Pigmentiphaga aceris: one gene and its partners. The protein of the gene in region 3 interacts with the protein of the main gene of each other region in a pairwise test. Links are inferred from orthologs where the notes say so. Each region holds a gene or a part of one and is shown on either strand. Other genes may lie near its edges.

Evidence for each region.
Region 1: the proteins of glnK (region 3) and FXN63_RS10725 interact in binary tests that used the Escherichia coli proteins (3 or more experiments, as listed by UniProt). The link is inferred for Pigmentiphaga aceris from one-to-one orthologs.
Region 2: the proteins of glnK (region 3) and glnL interact in binary tests that used the Escherichia coli proteins (3 or more experiments, as listed by UniProt). The link is inferred for Pigmentiphaga aceris from one-to-one orthologs.

Annotation. Positions count from the first base shown.
Region 1 is NZ_CP043046.1:2,485,714-2,490,386, forward strand. Bases 1,524-4,673 are described here. They hold FXN63_RS10725 ([protein-PII] uridylyltransferase), read right to left. Parts: upstream 4,315-4,673; coding sequence 1,732-4,314; downstream 1,524-1,731. Other genes in these bases: FXN63_RS10720 (S-methyl-5'-thioinosine phosphorylase), read left to right, coding at 1,524-1,647; map (type I methionyl aminopeptidase), read right to left, coding at 4,399-4,673. In the rest of the region: NAD-dependent DNA ligase LigA, read left to right, coding at 1-884; more of FXN63_RS10720, read left to right, coding at 889-1,523.
Region 2 is NZ_CP043046.1:1,933,475-1,937,976, reverse strand. Bases 1,524-4,502 are described here. They hold glnL (nitrogen regulation protein NR(II)), read right to left. Parts: upstream 3,570-4,502; coding sequence 2,478-3,569; downstream 1,524-2,477. Other genes in these bases: glnA (type I glutamate--ammonia ligase), read right to left, coding at 3,696-4,502; ntrC (nitrogen regulation protein NR(I)), read right to left, coding at 1,524-2,436. Outside these bases: FXN63_RS08125 (DUF4214 domain-containing protein), read right to left, coding at 1-261; more of ntrC, read right to left, coding at 916-1,523.
Region 3 is NZ_CP043046.1:6,057,456-6,063,186, forward strand. The notes cover bases 1,560-4,244. They hold glnK (P-II family nitrogen regulator), read right to left. Parts: upstream 3,229-4,244; coding sequence 2,890-3,228; downstream 1,560-2,889. Other genes in these bases: FXN63_RS26200 (ammonium transporter), read right to left, coding at 1,560-2,714; FXN63_RS26210 (TorF family putative porin), read right to left, coding at 3,297-4,034. In the rest of the region: FXN63_RS26190 (PTS sugar transporter subunit IIA), read right to left, coding at 1-40; gshB (glutathione synthase), read right to left, coding at 37-996; more of FXN63_RS26200, read right to left, coding at 1,461-1,559; FXN63_RS26215 (accessory factor UbiK family protein), read left to right, coding at 4,339-4,644; FXN63_RS26220 (invasion associated locus B family protein), read right to left, coding at 4,754-5,254. UniProt on the Escherichia coli protein: Involved in the regulation of nitrogen metabolism. Regulates the activity of its targets by protein-protein interaction in response to the nitrogen status of the cell.

The sequences.
Region 1 (4,673 bases), 3.6 Mb from region 3 along the record:
ATGTGATCCCCGAAGTCGTTGCCCCCGTGCTCGAAAAACGCCCGGACGGGGCGGTGCCGTTTGTGATGATCAGCCAGTGCCCGGTGTGCGGCTCGGCGGTTGAAAAGCCCGAAGGCGAGATCATTGCCCGCTGTACTGGTGGCCTGTTCTGCGCAGCCCAGCGCAAGCAAGCCGTGTTGCATGCGGTGCAGCGCCGCGCCTTGGATATCGAAGGCCTGGGTGAAAAGCTGATCGATCAACTGGTCGACACCGATCGCGTCAAGACGCTGGCAGACCTGTTCACGCTGAATGCCGAGACTCTGGCCGAACTGCCGCGCATGGGTGCCAAGTCTGCCGAGAATGTGGTGGCTGCCATTCAAGCCGCACGCACGCCGCCCCTGGGGCGTTTCCTGTTCTCGCTGGGCATTCGCCACGTGGGCGAATCCACCGCGCGCGACTTGGCCAAACGCCTGGGCTCGCTGCAAGCGGTGATGGACGCAAGCGAAGCGACTTTGCTGGAAGTGCCTGACGTCGGCCCGATCGTGGCCGCATCGATTCATCGTTTCTTTGCCGAAGCCCATAACCGCGAAGTCGTGCAGGCCTTGCTCGACAACGGCGTGACACCGGGCCAGGAAACCGTGGCAGCAAGCGGTGGTGGCGCGCAAGGCGTACTGGCCGGCAAGACGCTGGTGCTGACCGGCAGCCTGCCAACGCTGTCACGCGATCAGGCCGCCGAGCTGATTCAAGGTGCGGGCGGCAAGGTCAGCGGTTCGGTATCGAAGAAGACCCACTATGTGGTGGCTGGCGAAGATGCCGGCAGCAAACTCACCAAAGCTCAGGAACTGGGCGTGACCATTCTGGACGAGGACGGGCTGCACGCCTTGCTCGCCGGATCGACGGAGTAGACGCATGTACGCAATTATCGGGGGCAGTGGGCTGTATCAGCTGGCCGGCTTCCAGGCGACCCGCCGTCAGGTCGTCCGCACACCTTATGGCGAGCCGTCGGGTGCCTTGACCTTCGGCCGCATCGGCGATGGCGACGAACTGGTTTTCCTGGCGCGTCACGGTTATGGCCACACGCAGGCCCCGCATCGAATCAATTACCGCGCCAATCTGTGGGCCTTGAACGAAGTCGGTGTGGAAAAAATTCTGTCTGTGGCCACGGTTGGTGGTGTGTCGCCGGACTGCGGCCCGGGTCAGTTGGTGGTGCCAGATCAGATCATCGACTACACCTACGGCCGCGCCAACACCTTCTTCGATGGCGGCGATCAGCCGGTCGTCCATGTCGATATGACCTTGCCGTATTCGGAAGTCGTTCGACAGGAATTGTTGCAGGCCGCAAAAAGTGTCGTTGCCATTCGCGATGGCGGCGTTTACGGCTGCACCCAAGGCCCACGTCTGGAAACCACCGCCGAAATTCGCCGTCTGGCGCGTGATGGCGTCGATATCGTTGGCATGACCGGCATGCCGGAAGCTGCGCTGGCTCGCGAGCTTGATCTGCACTATGCGGCATTGTGCGTGGTAACCAATCACTCGGCTGGGGTGGGCAGCAGTCTGACCGAAATCTCGCTCGACGATATTCGCGTGACGCTGGATCACACCATGCAGTCGGTGCATCGCATTCTGGGGCAGATGTTGGGACAGCCGCTGGTCAATCGCGATAGTTGATTTCAACGGCCACGATGACAAAAGGGTGCCGATCGTTGATCCGCACCCTTTGTCATTTGCAGCACTGATTACTCGAAGCCTCGACTACAGCGCTTCCAGCAAATCCTTTTCGAACTGACGCTGTCCGCGCGGGCTGTTCAAGGTCTGTCCGCCAATCAGGAAGGTATCTTCGACCCGCTCGCCCAGCGTCAACACCTTCGCCGTCTGCAGCGTGATCTTGTGCTGGCCAAAGGTGCGTGCCAAGGCATACAGCAAGCCATTTCGGTCTGTGGTGATCACCGACAGAATCCAGAACTGATTGCGCTCATCGGGACGAAGCTCCACGCTTGGCTGCACCGGGAACAGGCGCGACTGGCGTGAGGCTCGGCCCGCCACCGGCTCGCAGATCGTGGAAGTCGAACCGGCAAGCTCGCTGCTCAAGGCATGCGCCAATTCGTGTTCCACCAGGGTGGTCATCGCCCGGTGATCGCTGGCACTGCCCGGTGCCAGCACCATGAAGGTGTCCAGCGCCCAGCCGTGGCGGGTGGTGTGGATGCGCGCATCCTGCACGCTCAGGTTCTTGCCGGCCAGGTACGCGCAAATGCGCGCGAACAGATCCGGCTGATCGCGCACATACACCATGATCTGCAAGCCCACGCCTGCCGGGCCCAGACGGGCGCGCACGACGGCTTCTTCGTTGTTGACCTTGTTGTACAGGTGGCGGGTCTGCCAGGCGATGTCATCGGCCTCGTGGCGCAGGAAATACGCCACATCGAGCTGTTTCCAGAACGCATCCCGTGCGTCGTCGCGCAGACCGCGCAGCCGCAGCAATCGTAGCGCTTCCTGCCTTCTGGCTTCCAGTACGGTGTTGGAATCGACGCGTTCGCCGCCCAGCGCGCGCATGGTCAGGCGGTACAGGTTCTCCATCAGCTGCGCTTTCCAGGCGTTCCACACCTTCGGGCTGGTGCCACGCACGTCCGCCACCGTCAGCAGATACAGACCGGTCAGCTTGCGCTGATCGCCCACCAGGGCGGCAAAATCGTTGATGGTGTCGGGGTCGGACAAGTCCTGCTTTTGTGCCACGCTGGACAGCATCAGGTGATTGCGTACCAGGAATTCGATCAGCTCCGCGTCTTCCGCCGCTAAGCCGTGGTCGCGGGCAAAACGCCGCACTTCCACTGCGCCAAGCACCGAATGGTCGCCGCCACGCCCCTTGGCAATATCGTGGAACAGAGCAGTGGCATACAGCAACCAATGGCGGTCGAAGTCCAGCATCAGCTGGCTGCAGAACGGGTATTCGTGCGCGTGCTCCGGCATCGTGAAACGACGCAGGTTGCGGATCACCATCATCGTGTGCTGATCGACGGTGTACACGTGGAAAAGATCGTGCTGCATCTGCCCGACAATGCGTCGGAAGGGCGGCAAGTAGCGCGGCAGGATGCTCAGTTCGTTCATGCGCCGCAACTCGTGCACGATGCCGCGCGGCTGCTGCAGAATTTCCAAAAACAGCTTGCGATTCACCGGGTTGCGCCGAAACTGCGCATCGATACTGCCCTTGGCGTGCCAGATCGCGCGCAGCGTGCGTGCCGACATGCCTTTCAGCGATGAGTGCTGCTGCATCAACAGGAAGGCGCGCAGCAACAGCGTCGGATTGCGGGCAAAGGCGTCGTCTTGGCGCACATCCAGGCGGTCGTGCAGGCTCTGGAAGTCCTCGTCGATATCGACAGCGGCTTCGCCCGGCCGTGGGAACAGTCGCTCTTCCAGGTTCTGCACCAGGATCGTGTTCAGCTGGGTGACCAGCTTGGCGGCCCAGTAGTAGCGTTGCATCAGCACTTCGCTGGCACGCCGCGTAGGTGTGCCCACGATGCCGTAGGCGGTTGCCAAGGTCGATTGCACGTCGAACAGCACACGATCTTCGCGACGATTGGTGGTCAGGTGCAGTTCAATGCGCAGACGCTTGAAGGCTTGCTCGGCACGTCGAAGCTGGCGGGCTTCATCAGGCGTCAGCAAGCCTGCCCGGGCGATCTGGCTCCAGCTTTTGCCATAGCCGGCAGCGCGTGCCGCCCACAGGATTACCTGCAGGTCACGCAGGCCGCCGGGGGATTCCTTGCAATTGGGTTCCAGCGAGTAGGGCGTGTCCTGGTACTTCGTGTGCCGCTGCTGCATTTCCAGACGCTTGGCGCGGAAAAACGCGCGCGGGTCCAGGTGTTCGCGCATGGCGGCTTCCAGGCGACGAAACAGCGCCCGGCTGCCCGCCAGATAACGGGTTTCCAACAGCGCGGTTTCCACCGTGATGTCTTGCTCTGCCTCGGAAATGCATTGGGCAATCGTGCGCACGCTGTAGCCGGGCTCAATCCCCATGTCCCACAGCGCGGTCACCAGATTGGCGATCAGCGTCTCGTCGTCGGGCGAAGGCTCGCGGGCAAGCAGGACCAGCACGTCAACGTCGGAAAACGGGTACAGCTCACCGCGCCCATAACCGCCAACCGCGCCCAACACGGCACCGGGCGGCAGCGGCATGATCTGCAGCAAATCGATCAGCGCGTGGTCGACCACCCTGCGCAGGGCGGTCAACAGCGTATCGGGACGCAGATGCGTGCGGAAAGCGGCGATGGCTTCGGCGCGTTGTGTCTGCAGGCGTGCACGCAGGGCCGGCACACTGCTGGCCGGTTGAGTCAGATCGTTCATCGCAGTCTCTCCATCTGCGGCACCATGACGGCAGATGCCGGCCACCTGGGTAGCCGGTCTGGTCCGGGGCGGTGGTCGGTGTCTTCAGGCCGCCTGGGAAGCAACGAAGGCCGGCGGCGCGGGCATGCCCGGCGACACCGTCAGAATTTCATAACCGGTTTCGGTCACCACCAGCTGCAATTCCCATTGCGCAGACAGGCTGCGATCACGCGTGGTGATCGTCCAGCCATCGGGCATTTCACGAATTTCACGGCGACCGGCGTTGATCATGGGTTCGATGGTGAACACCATGCCCGGGGCCAGGACTTCGCCCGTGCCCGGACGGCCGTAATGCAAGACTTGCGGGTCTTCGTGGAAGC
Region 2 (4,502 bases), 4.1 Mb from region 3 along the record:
GTTGTCTGCTGCGCTGGTGAAGACAACCGTCTTGCCGTCGCCCGACAGACGACCTTGTGACGTAGCACCCGAGCCGGACGTCAGTTGTGTCGTGATACCGAGCTGCGTGTCGCGCATGAACAATTGCTTGCTGCCCAGACCGCCGGTGTACAGCACGTAGCGACCATCGCCACTGACATCGGTAATCTGAACTGCACCGCCATCTGCCGCGGTCAGTGCGCCATTGATCTTCTTGAGCGAAGCGGTATCCACGTTAAACATGATCTTGTCCTAGTCGTGCGGCCGGGGCTGCCGCAAGCTGAAGGCCCCGAACTCTCCGATGGGCGGATGCTGTGCAAAGGCACGATCCGAAACAGTGCATACGCGGTAACGGCAGACCGTCTCTGCACCGGCCTGTACGCTACCTGTATGGCCAGTTTGATTCCGTGCGGAACAAATCGGCAAGGAGGCGAGTCTACGTCTCAGCTTGCTGACAAGTGCGCTTCAGACACATGAGGTTTCTTCCGTATAGAAAATATACGAGGGACTAATCTGTTCAGCGGAAGGTAAAACCCGGACTTAAGTGGCCTGAGTAACGCGGTTTTCTACTGCAGACGATTTGCTTTTTCTGCGCAGATATTTCTGATTATTGTTCCATATGGGAATAACAGCAGAAGTCAGAACCCCTGAAAACCGTGCTCTACCGCGATATTGGAAATTTCGATTACGCCATGTTGTGGATGATCTGGGCCTGAAACCGCTGAGGGCTCATATGCCGAATGCATGCATGCGTTGGCAAGCAGCGCTGCTGTGCTGCATGCGTCCCATTGCAGGACGCTGCCTGTCGGGGCTGGCACGATGCCAGCCCCGATCGAACCCGCTGAATTGACTTCGTTCGGCCAGTTTTACGAACGGGCTTCGTTCAGTTGGCTACGCTCAGCCAGCTTCATCCTCCATGCCCAATTCCTGGATCTTGCGCGTGATCGTGTTGCGTCCGATCCCAAGGCGGCTGGCCGCCTCGATACGACGACCACGAGTGGCACGCAAGGCACTGGCGATCAGAACCCTTTCGAACTGCTGCGTCAGGTTGTGCATCAGATCGGCGTCGCCACGGGCAAGCTGACGTTCGACTTCGGTCTGCAGGCTGTTTTGCCACACACCCGCATCGCTGGTGGTGCGCAAGCCGGCTTGGTCGGCAGCACCGAATGCACGAGGCGCGTCAGTCGCGCCCGTGCCACGCTCGAAACCACCCGACAGCGCAGGCTCGGACGCTACCACGTCGTTTGCCAGCGCATCGCGCGACAGCGAATCCAGCAGCTCCGGCGGCAAGTCCTGCACGTCGATGGTCTGGGTGGGTGCCATCACCGCCAGCCAGTGGCAGACGTTTTCCAGTTGCCGGACATTGCCCGGGAAGCGGAAGCGCGACAGGACGTCCAGGGACGCCGGCGTCAGGCGCTTAGGCTCAACCCCCAGGTCACGCGCACTACGCGCCAGGAAGTGCTTGGCCAACAGCGGAATGTCTTCGGAACGTTCGCGCAGCGCAGGCAGGCGCAGACGGATCACATTCAGGCGGTGGAACAAGTCCTCGCGGAACATACCCTGCTTCACACGCTCTTCCAGCGGCTGGTGCGTGGCCGCGATCACACGCACATTGGCACGCACCGCGCTGTGGCCGCCGACACGATAAAAGGTGCCATCTGATAGCACACGCAGCAATCGCGTCTGCAGCTCGGACGGCATGTCGCCGATTTCATCCAGGAACAGCGTGCCGCCGTCGGCTTGCTCGAAGCGACCGCGACGCATGTTCTGCGCACCGGTGAACGCACCGCGCTCATGGCCGAACAATTCCGACTCCAGCAGATCGCGCGGAATCGCTGCGGTGTTGATCGCCACGAACGGTCCCTGCGCACGCGGGCTGTGCTTGTGCAGCGCGCGTGCGACCAGTTCCTTGCCGCTACCGGACTCGCCCGTGATCATCACCGTGACCTGCGATTGCGACAGGCGACCGATGGCGCGGAACACTTCCTGCATTGCCGGCGCCTGGCCCAGAATTTCGGGCGAGCCAAGCACGCTTTCATCAACCTGGTCTTCACGCAGACTTTCTTCGATGGCGCGACGAACCAGCGCCACCGCAGCGTCCACATCGAACGGTTTGGGCAAGTATTCGAAAGCGCCGCCCTGGAAGGCGGACACCGCACTTTCCAGGTCTGAATACGCCGTCATCACGATCACCGGCAGCGCGGGATGACGTGACTTCACCTCTTGCAACAGTTCGATGCCACTTGCGCCCGGCATGCGAATGTCGGACACCAAGGCCTGCGGCGTCTCGTTGTCCAGCGCCGCCAGCGCCTCGCTGGCCGATGGGAAACTGCGGCACGGCAGGTTGGCCCGCGTCAGCGCCTTTTCCAGCACCCAACGAATCGAGCGGTCATCGTCCACAATCCAGATCGGCTTCATACGTTTTCCCAAACAGATTCTTTAAGGCCCGAAGGCCCGATTCAAAGCAGGGGCAGCAAGATGCGGAAGACCGTGCACCCAGGGCGACTCTCACACTCGATAAGTCCTTCGTGCTGCTGCACAAAGGTCTGTGCCAGTGTCAGCCCCAGGCCGCTGCCCCCCTCCCGTCCCGATACCAGCGGATGGAAGATGCGGTCACGGATTTCCGGCGGAACGCCGGGTCCGTTGTCCGACACATGCAATTCCAGTGCCAGCTTGTAGCGTCGCTTTGCCAGCGTGACTTGACGGGTGACACGTGTCTGGATGGTGATCTGCGCATCGCCCTCCTTGATCTGCGGTTTCAAGGCTTGGGCAGCATTGCGCACGATGTTCAGCATGGCTTGGATCAGCTGAACTTTGTCGCCGCGGAATTCGGGCAATGAAATGTCGTAGTCCCGAATGATCTTCAGGCCACGCGGGTGTTCGGCCAGCACCAGGGAACGCACGCGCTCGCAGACTTCATGAATGTTCACGTCGCCAACGATGTGCGGCGCACGGTGCGGAGCCAGCAGACGATCAACCAGGGTTTGCAGGCGATCTGCTTCCTGAATGATGACTTGGGTGTATTCCTTCAGCGAAGGATCGGGCAGCTCGGCTTCCAGCAACTGGGCGGCACCACGCAGGCCACCCAGCGGATTCTTGATCTCGTGCGCCAGATTGCGCAGCAGTTCGCGATTGGCTTGCGCCTGATCCAGCAGGCGTTCTTCGCGATCGACTTTCAGTTGCTGCTCGATCTCTCGCAGCTCAAGCAACACCGGCCAGGGCTGGCCGTGAATCGCCACCACGGTCAGGCTGACTTGCACCGGATCACGTCCGGCACGCTCGATGTCCATCAATTGGCGCTTGGCCGCGAACTGATTGGTCATCGCCTCGGCCAGCGAGCGTTGCAACTCTTCGCCGTGGCCGAACAAGGAACTTGCATGCACGCCAACCAACTGGCGCACGGATATTTCGAACAAATCTTCAGCAGCCGCGTTGGCAAATCTGATGATCCCCTTCGCGTCGAGAACCAGCACTGCGCTTGCCAGCAGTTCCAGCGCCATCAGATCCGGCACTGGCGGGGTCTCGCGCGCACGTGAAATAAAAGCATTCATGGGGCGCAATCCAGGAAGAACATCGCAGGAAAAGACACCGCATCACAAACGTTTGGCGAAAAAAAACGGGGCGATGTTCCGCCCCGTTGTTCTTGCCTGCGTAGGACGCGGCAATACTCGCGAGAATTACGACGAGTAGTACATGTCGAATTCAACCGGGTGCGTGGTGACACGCATACGGTCGACTTCGTCCGACTTCAGTGCGATGTAGGCATCCAGCATGGCGTTGCTGAACACGCCGCCACGGGTCAGGAACTCGCGATCCTTGTCCAGGGCTTCCAGTGCTTGATCCAGCGACGAGCACACGGTCGGGATCTTTGCATCTTCTTCCGGCGGCAGGTCGTACAGGTTCTTGTCGGCCGGATCGCCCGGGTGGATCTTGTTGGCAACGCCGTCCAGGCCGGCCATCATCAGGGCCGAGAATGCCAGGTACGGATTGGCCAGCGGATCCGGGAAGCGGGTTTCGATACGACGGCCCTTCGGGTTGCCGACGTAAGGAATACGGATCGATGCCGAGCGGTTGCGTGCCGAGTAAGCCAGCTTCACCGGTGCTTCGTAGTGCGGAACCAGACGCTTGTACGAGTTGGTGCCCGGGTTGGTGATGGCGTTCAGTGCACGTGCGTGCTTGATGATGCCGCCGATGTAGTACAGGGCGAAATCAGACAGGCCAGCGTAGCCGTTGCCTGCGAACAGGTTTTGGCCGTCTTTCCAGATCGACTGGTGAACGTGCATGCCGGAACCGTTGTCGCCAACGATGGGCTTGGGCATGAAGGTAGCGGTCTTGCCGTAAGCGGCGGCGACGTTCCAGATCGTGTACTTCATGATCTGGTTCCAGTCAGCGCGCTGAACCAGCGTCGAGAACTTGGTACCGATTTCCAGCTGGCCCGGTGCTGCCACTTCGTGGTGGTGCACTTCGACCGGCACGCCTTGCTG
Region 3 (5,731 bases):
TGGCAAGCGGCGCGTGCGCGACGACCACGACGCCGATCATGACGTGGCCACGGCAGCTTCAAGTGCCTGCGCAAACATTGCGCCGACATCGAAACCGGTTTGTTCAGTGATTTCAACAAAGCAGGTCGGGCTGGTGACGTTGATCTCGGTGATGTAGTCACCGATCACGTCCAGACCCACCAGCAACAGACCGCGAGCAGCCAGGATCGGGCCCAGCTCGTTGGCCAGTTCCAGGTCGCGCGCCGACAGCGGCTGCGCCACCCCACGGCCACCCGCCGCCAGATTGCCACGCGTTTCACCCGCCATCGGGATGCGCGCCAGGCAATACGGCACCGGCTTGCCGCCGATGATCAGAATGCGCTTGTCGCCGTCCACGATCTCGGGGATGTAGCGTTGCGCCATGATGGTCTGCGTGCCGTAGGCCGTCAGCGATTCCAGGATGGCGTTGAAGTTGATCTCGCCTTCGCGCAGCCGGAAGATGCCGGTGCCGCCCATGCCGTCCAGCGGCTTGACGATCACATCCTTGTGTTCCGCATAGAACGCCTTGACCCGCGCGGCGTCGCGCGTGACCAGGTTGGGAACGGTCAGATGCGGAAACTCGCAGATGGCGAGCTTCTCGGGATGGTTGCGAATGGCCGAACCCGTGTTGAATACGCGCGCACCCTGCGCCTGGGCGCGATCGAACAACTGGGTGGCGTAGACATATTCCATGTCGAACGGCGGATCTTTGCGCATCAGCACCGCATCGAAAGACGCCAGCGTCACGTCGACCGGTGTCGATTCCGTCCACCAATCCTTGCCGTGCAGGTCTGCATCGGCAACCAGCGAAATCGGCGTCGCGCGAACCGACACTTGGCCGGATTCGACGAACAGATCATCTTGCAATGCAACACTTAACTGGTGTCCGCGTGCGTTCAACGCACGCATCATGGCAACCGACGAATCCTTGTATGCCTTGAGTTTCGGCAGCGGATCTAGAACGAGGAGTACGTGCATGGGGCCTTGCCTCGGCAAAGAGCGTGAGGCCGCGTGGATGCTGCATTGCAGCGATTCGCAACGGCGGGAACGAACGATTCTAGCGCGGCGTTGAACACCCGGTCAGCAGCTTGTGAAAACCTCGCTATCGGTTTCCCTAGGATGTCTTGAAGCACGGGAACAAAAGGCGGAGTATCCGGTTCCACGCGGTCGACAAGCCGGAACAACACGGCAGAAGAACCGCAGGCACCCAAAGAAAAATTGCACGCCGAGTACCGCGCACCCAAGCTCGATAAAAAAGCGGACCGGCCAAGCAGTTGGACGCAGCAGTCAAAAACAAGCAGCTAAAACAAAGCACCCGCATACAAAAGCTGCAGCACGAGCACCCAATTCAAAGCCTGCCGCGCACCCTTGCAGCAAAAAAAAAGGGGCGCCGAAGCGCCCCAAAAGGAGATCCCTGCCGGGGGCACCCACCCCCTGCAGGTTTAGGAGTGGTACGCCGACTCGCCGTGAGACGAGATGTCCAGACCTTCGCGCTCTTCTTCTTCAGTAACGCGCAGGCCGATCAGCGTATCCACAATCTTGTACGCAACTACAGAAACCACACCCGTCCAGACGATGGTCAGCAGAATTGCCTTCAGCTGAACCCAGACGGCACCCAGGATCGGCGCGGAGGTGATTGCACCGTCCACCAGGAGTCCCGGACCACCCAGCCACGTAGCGTTGAACACGCCAGTGAGCAAGGCCCCTACGATACCACCGACGCCGTGTACGCCAAAGACATCCAGCGAATCATCGGCACCCAGCGCACGCTTCAGACCGTTGACGCCCCACACGCAGACCGCGCCGCAAACCAGACCGATGACCAGCGCGCCCACCGGGCCCACCAAGCCAGCGCCCGGGGTGATACCAACCAGACCAGCCACTGCACCTGAAGCAGCACCCAGCATCGACGGCTTGCCCTTCAAGACCCACTCGGTCAGCACCCAAGCCAGCACAGCACCAGCCGTAGCAACCAGGGTGTTGATGAAGGCCAGCGACGCGGTGTTGTTGGCTTGCAGTGCCGAACCAGCGTTGAAGCCGAACCAGCCCACCCACAGCAGCGCTGCGCCGATCAGGGTCATGGGCAGGTTGTGCGGCGACATGGCTTCCTTGCCGTAGCCGATACGCTTGCCGATCACGTAGGCACCCACCAGACCGGCGATACCGGCGTTGATGTGCACGACAGTGCCGCCTGCGAAGTCCAGCGCGCCCCAGCTCATGATCAGGCCAGGTGCCGTTTCCGAGGCGAACCACACCATGTGGGCAACCGGAATGTAGGCGAAGGTGAACCACAGCACAGTGAACAGCAGCACGGCCGAGAAGCGGGCACGTTCAGCAAAGGCACCGACAATCAGCGCGCAGGTGATACCGGCGAAGGTAGCCTGGAACGCAACGAAGCTGAGTTCAGGAACGGTGCCCGACAGCGCGAAGTTGCCGGTGACCGGATCGAACATGCCACCCAGGAAGACCTTGCTGAAACCGCCGAAGAACGCATTGCCTTCGGTGAATGCCAGCGAGTAACCGTAGATGAACCACAGCACGACGGCCAGCGAGAAGGTCACCAGGACCTGCATCAGCACCGACAGCACGTTCTTGCTGCGAACCAGGCCGCCGTAGAACAGCGCCAGGCCCGGTGCCACCATCAGCAGAACCAGAATGGTGGAAATGCTCAGCCAGGCCACGTCGGCCTTGACCAGTTCAGGGGTTGCAGCAGCGACCACGGCTGCTGCGGCAGCTTCGGCAGGTGCGGCCGCAGCCGGTGCGGGCGTGGTTTGCGCAACAGCGCTTGTCACACCCATGAAGCCCAGGCATAGGGCTACGAGGAAAGATGCCAGATATTTTTTCATGTTGTCTGCCGTATCGTCAGAGGCTTCAGAGGGCTTCTTGGCCGGTTTCACCGGTACGGATCCGGACCACCTGTTCAAGCGGAGTCACGAAAATCTTGCCGTCACCGATCTTGCCCGTGCGCGCGGCATTCTCGATCGCCTCGATGGCGCGATCGACGAGCTCGTCGGCAAGCGCCACTTCGACTTTGACCTTGGGCAGGAAGTCGACGACGTATTCAGCGCCGCGATACAGCTCGGTGTGGCCCTTCTGGCGTCCGAAACCCTTGATTTCGGTCACGGTAATGCCCTGAACACCGATACCCGACAGGGCTTCGCGGACCTCGTCAAGCTTGAAGGGCTTGATGATGGCGGTAATGAGTTTCATGCAGTCCTCACAGTGGGTGACGATGCCACCGGCGCATCAGCTGCGCTGGCGGCCCGTATAGCTTCGAATCAGAAGGCCTTGCTGAGGCTGACGACCAGACCGGTACGGCCTGCGTCACGCCCCTTGGTCGTCAGGTACCAGTTCTTTTCGCTGGTTGCGACAACCGAAGCACCAAGCAGCCAGCCGTTCAGGTCCTTGGTCACGCCAACCTTGTAGTCAAGGTAGTGATCCAGGTCCTCGCCATTGGCATTGACCGACTTCTTGAGCTTTTGATAACCGACGTGGGCGTTTGCGCCCCAGCCGCTGCCCAGGTCGAAGTTCAGGCCCAGGTCGAGGTAATGCGTATTTTTGGTGCCCGGTGCGCCGAAGAAATCGGACACACCATGCGAGTACTTGGCAGTGAAGGGACCGTAGGTGCCCGCCACATACAGCTCGGTGTTGTCGATGGTGCCGCCCTTGGCAGCGGTCGAACCCGGGTAGTAGTAGTACAGAACACCGACGTCGTAGCCGAAGTCACCGGCCTTGCCCTTGTAGCCGCCGTAGAAGTCCATCTCGATATTGCCGCCGCCGTACAGCTCGCTGGCAACGTTGGAATTCCAGTTGCCGGCGTAGAGGCCGGACTTATGGGCAAAGTCGAAGCCCCCCTGAATGGCAGGCTTCAGATTGGTCTGCGAGAACCCGCGAAAACGGTAGTCGCTGAACAAGCCGGCATTGCCCGTGAACGTGAAATCGGGCTCGGCCTGGGCGAACGCAGGCGACACACAAAGCGCAGTCAGGATTGCAGCAAACAGCCGGGTCGTTTTCATGAGGGTGGTTCCGAAACTGAAGCAGACAGGGGGACCAGTAAGTTTTTACCGGCGACACTCTGCCTAATGCATTTCCTGTGCCATGTCGCAAAACGCTTATAAATCAACAACTTAGAAATTAGGGTATTTCCTATCCCTGTTTTGGTGCGTCACGTTTGGACACCGCCCCGCACCACCCAGGTGCATTCGAAGGCCCTGCGACCCATGACGGTGCGTTGCCCGCAGCGTGTGCAAGCGCAGCAATACAGCAATCGGCCCCGACGACTACACTGTGGTCAATCGTCACTTTCAGCAGGAAAACGCCATGACGCGCACCGCGTGGTTTGAAGAAGTGCAGAAGAACATCTCCGACCTGATCAAGCGCAGCCCGGCCGCCGACGTCGAGCGCAACGTAAAGGCCGTGTTGGGCACCGCCTTCACCAAGCTCGATCTGGTCACGCGTGAAGAGTTCGACATCCAGGCCGAATTGCTGGCCCGCAGCCGCGCGCGGCTGGAGGTGCTGGAGGATCAGCTGAAGGCGCTGGAACAGAAGGTGAACGGGCTGTCGACGCCTGTTGCATCGAGTGGGACGGCCACGCCGTCGGCACCGTTGCCGCCCAGCCTGGGATAAGACCAAGGCAGCGCACGACACCTTGCGTGTCGTGCGTGGTGAACGTCTCTTGTTGCTTGCTTATTGACGTTCACGCAGCGTCGATCAGGGATTATCGATCAGGCCTTGATCACAGCTTTGCTTCAAGCGCCAGGCGGATGGCATCGGCGCGGTCCTTGACCTCGTCGGTGTTGGTGAACGGACGGAAATTCACCGTCAGCACCCCGGCGTCAAACTTCACGCGTTCCTTGTAAGCCGAGGCCGACGCACCCGCTTCGTTGTACACGACGCTGATCTTCTTCAGCTTGTCCTTCAGCGCTGCCTTACCCATGTCGTCCTTGGTGATGTCCGCCAGCGCAACTTCGATCGGCTGGAAAATCGTCTTCACGAAGTAATCGTCTTTGGCGTAATGCTCGGCGTCGCCGGGCATGGCGATGCTGTTCCAATTGACCTCGATCGGCACATCGAACCCAGCGGCCTGCTGGATTTTCTTTTGCCAGGCGGGATACTGCTCTTTCTCGTACGTGGCGATGGCGCGGCGCTCAGCCAGGCTGGGCTGCGCCTGTGCCATGACGCCAGCGGCCGAGGCCATCAAAGAAACTGCCGCGAGACTGAGGATGATTCGACGCAAGGTAATACTCCACGGGTGGTGAGCTGAGGATGGCAAGGACGGCACAGTCACGGCTTGCCCGGCAAACCGGACGTTCACAGCGTCATTGCTCAAGGTCTGGTCCAGCGCAGCTTATCCGTATGGGCATGCCAGGTTGTGAGCGATTGCACACAGCAGCAAGGGGTGAATATCCAAGGAATTGCTGTCTACCCTCGTCAGAATCCAGGGGTTTGCGCAATAGCTTGGGCTTGCTGCCAGCAAAGTCCGGTAACTGCTGTCGCAACTTTCGACCTTCATAACGTAAATGGCGAGCCACGCTTGGCGTGCCGACATGGTTGGTTGAACAACCGCAGTGCATGGAGCAGGGATCTGGCAATCCTCCGACTGCCTTCAGTAATCGACATCCACCCTGCGCAGGGAAAACATCCCGAAACGCTCGCGTCCTTGGAGGAGCTCTTCGGTGCTGGCATGATTTCGGCGGAATCAATGTGTCGGAGA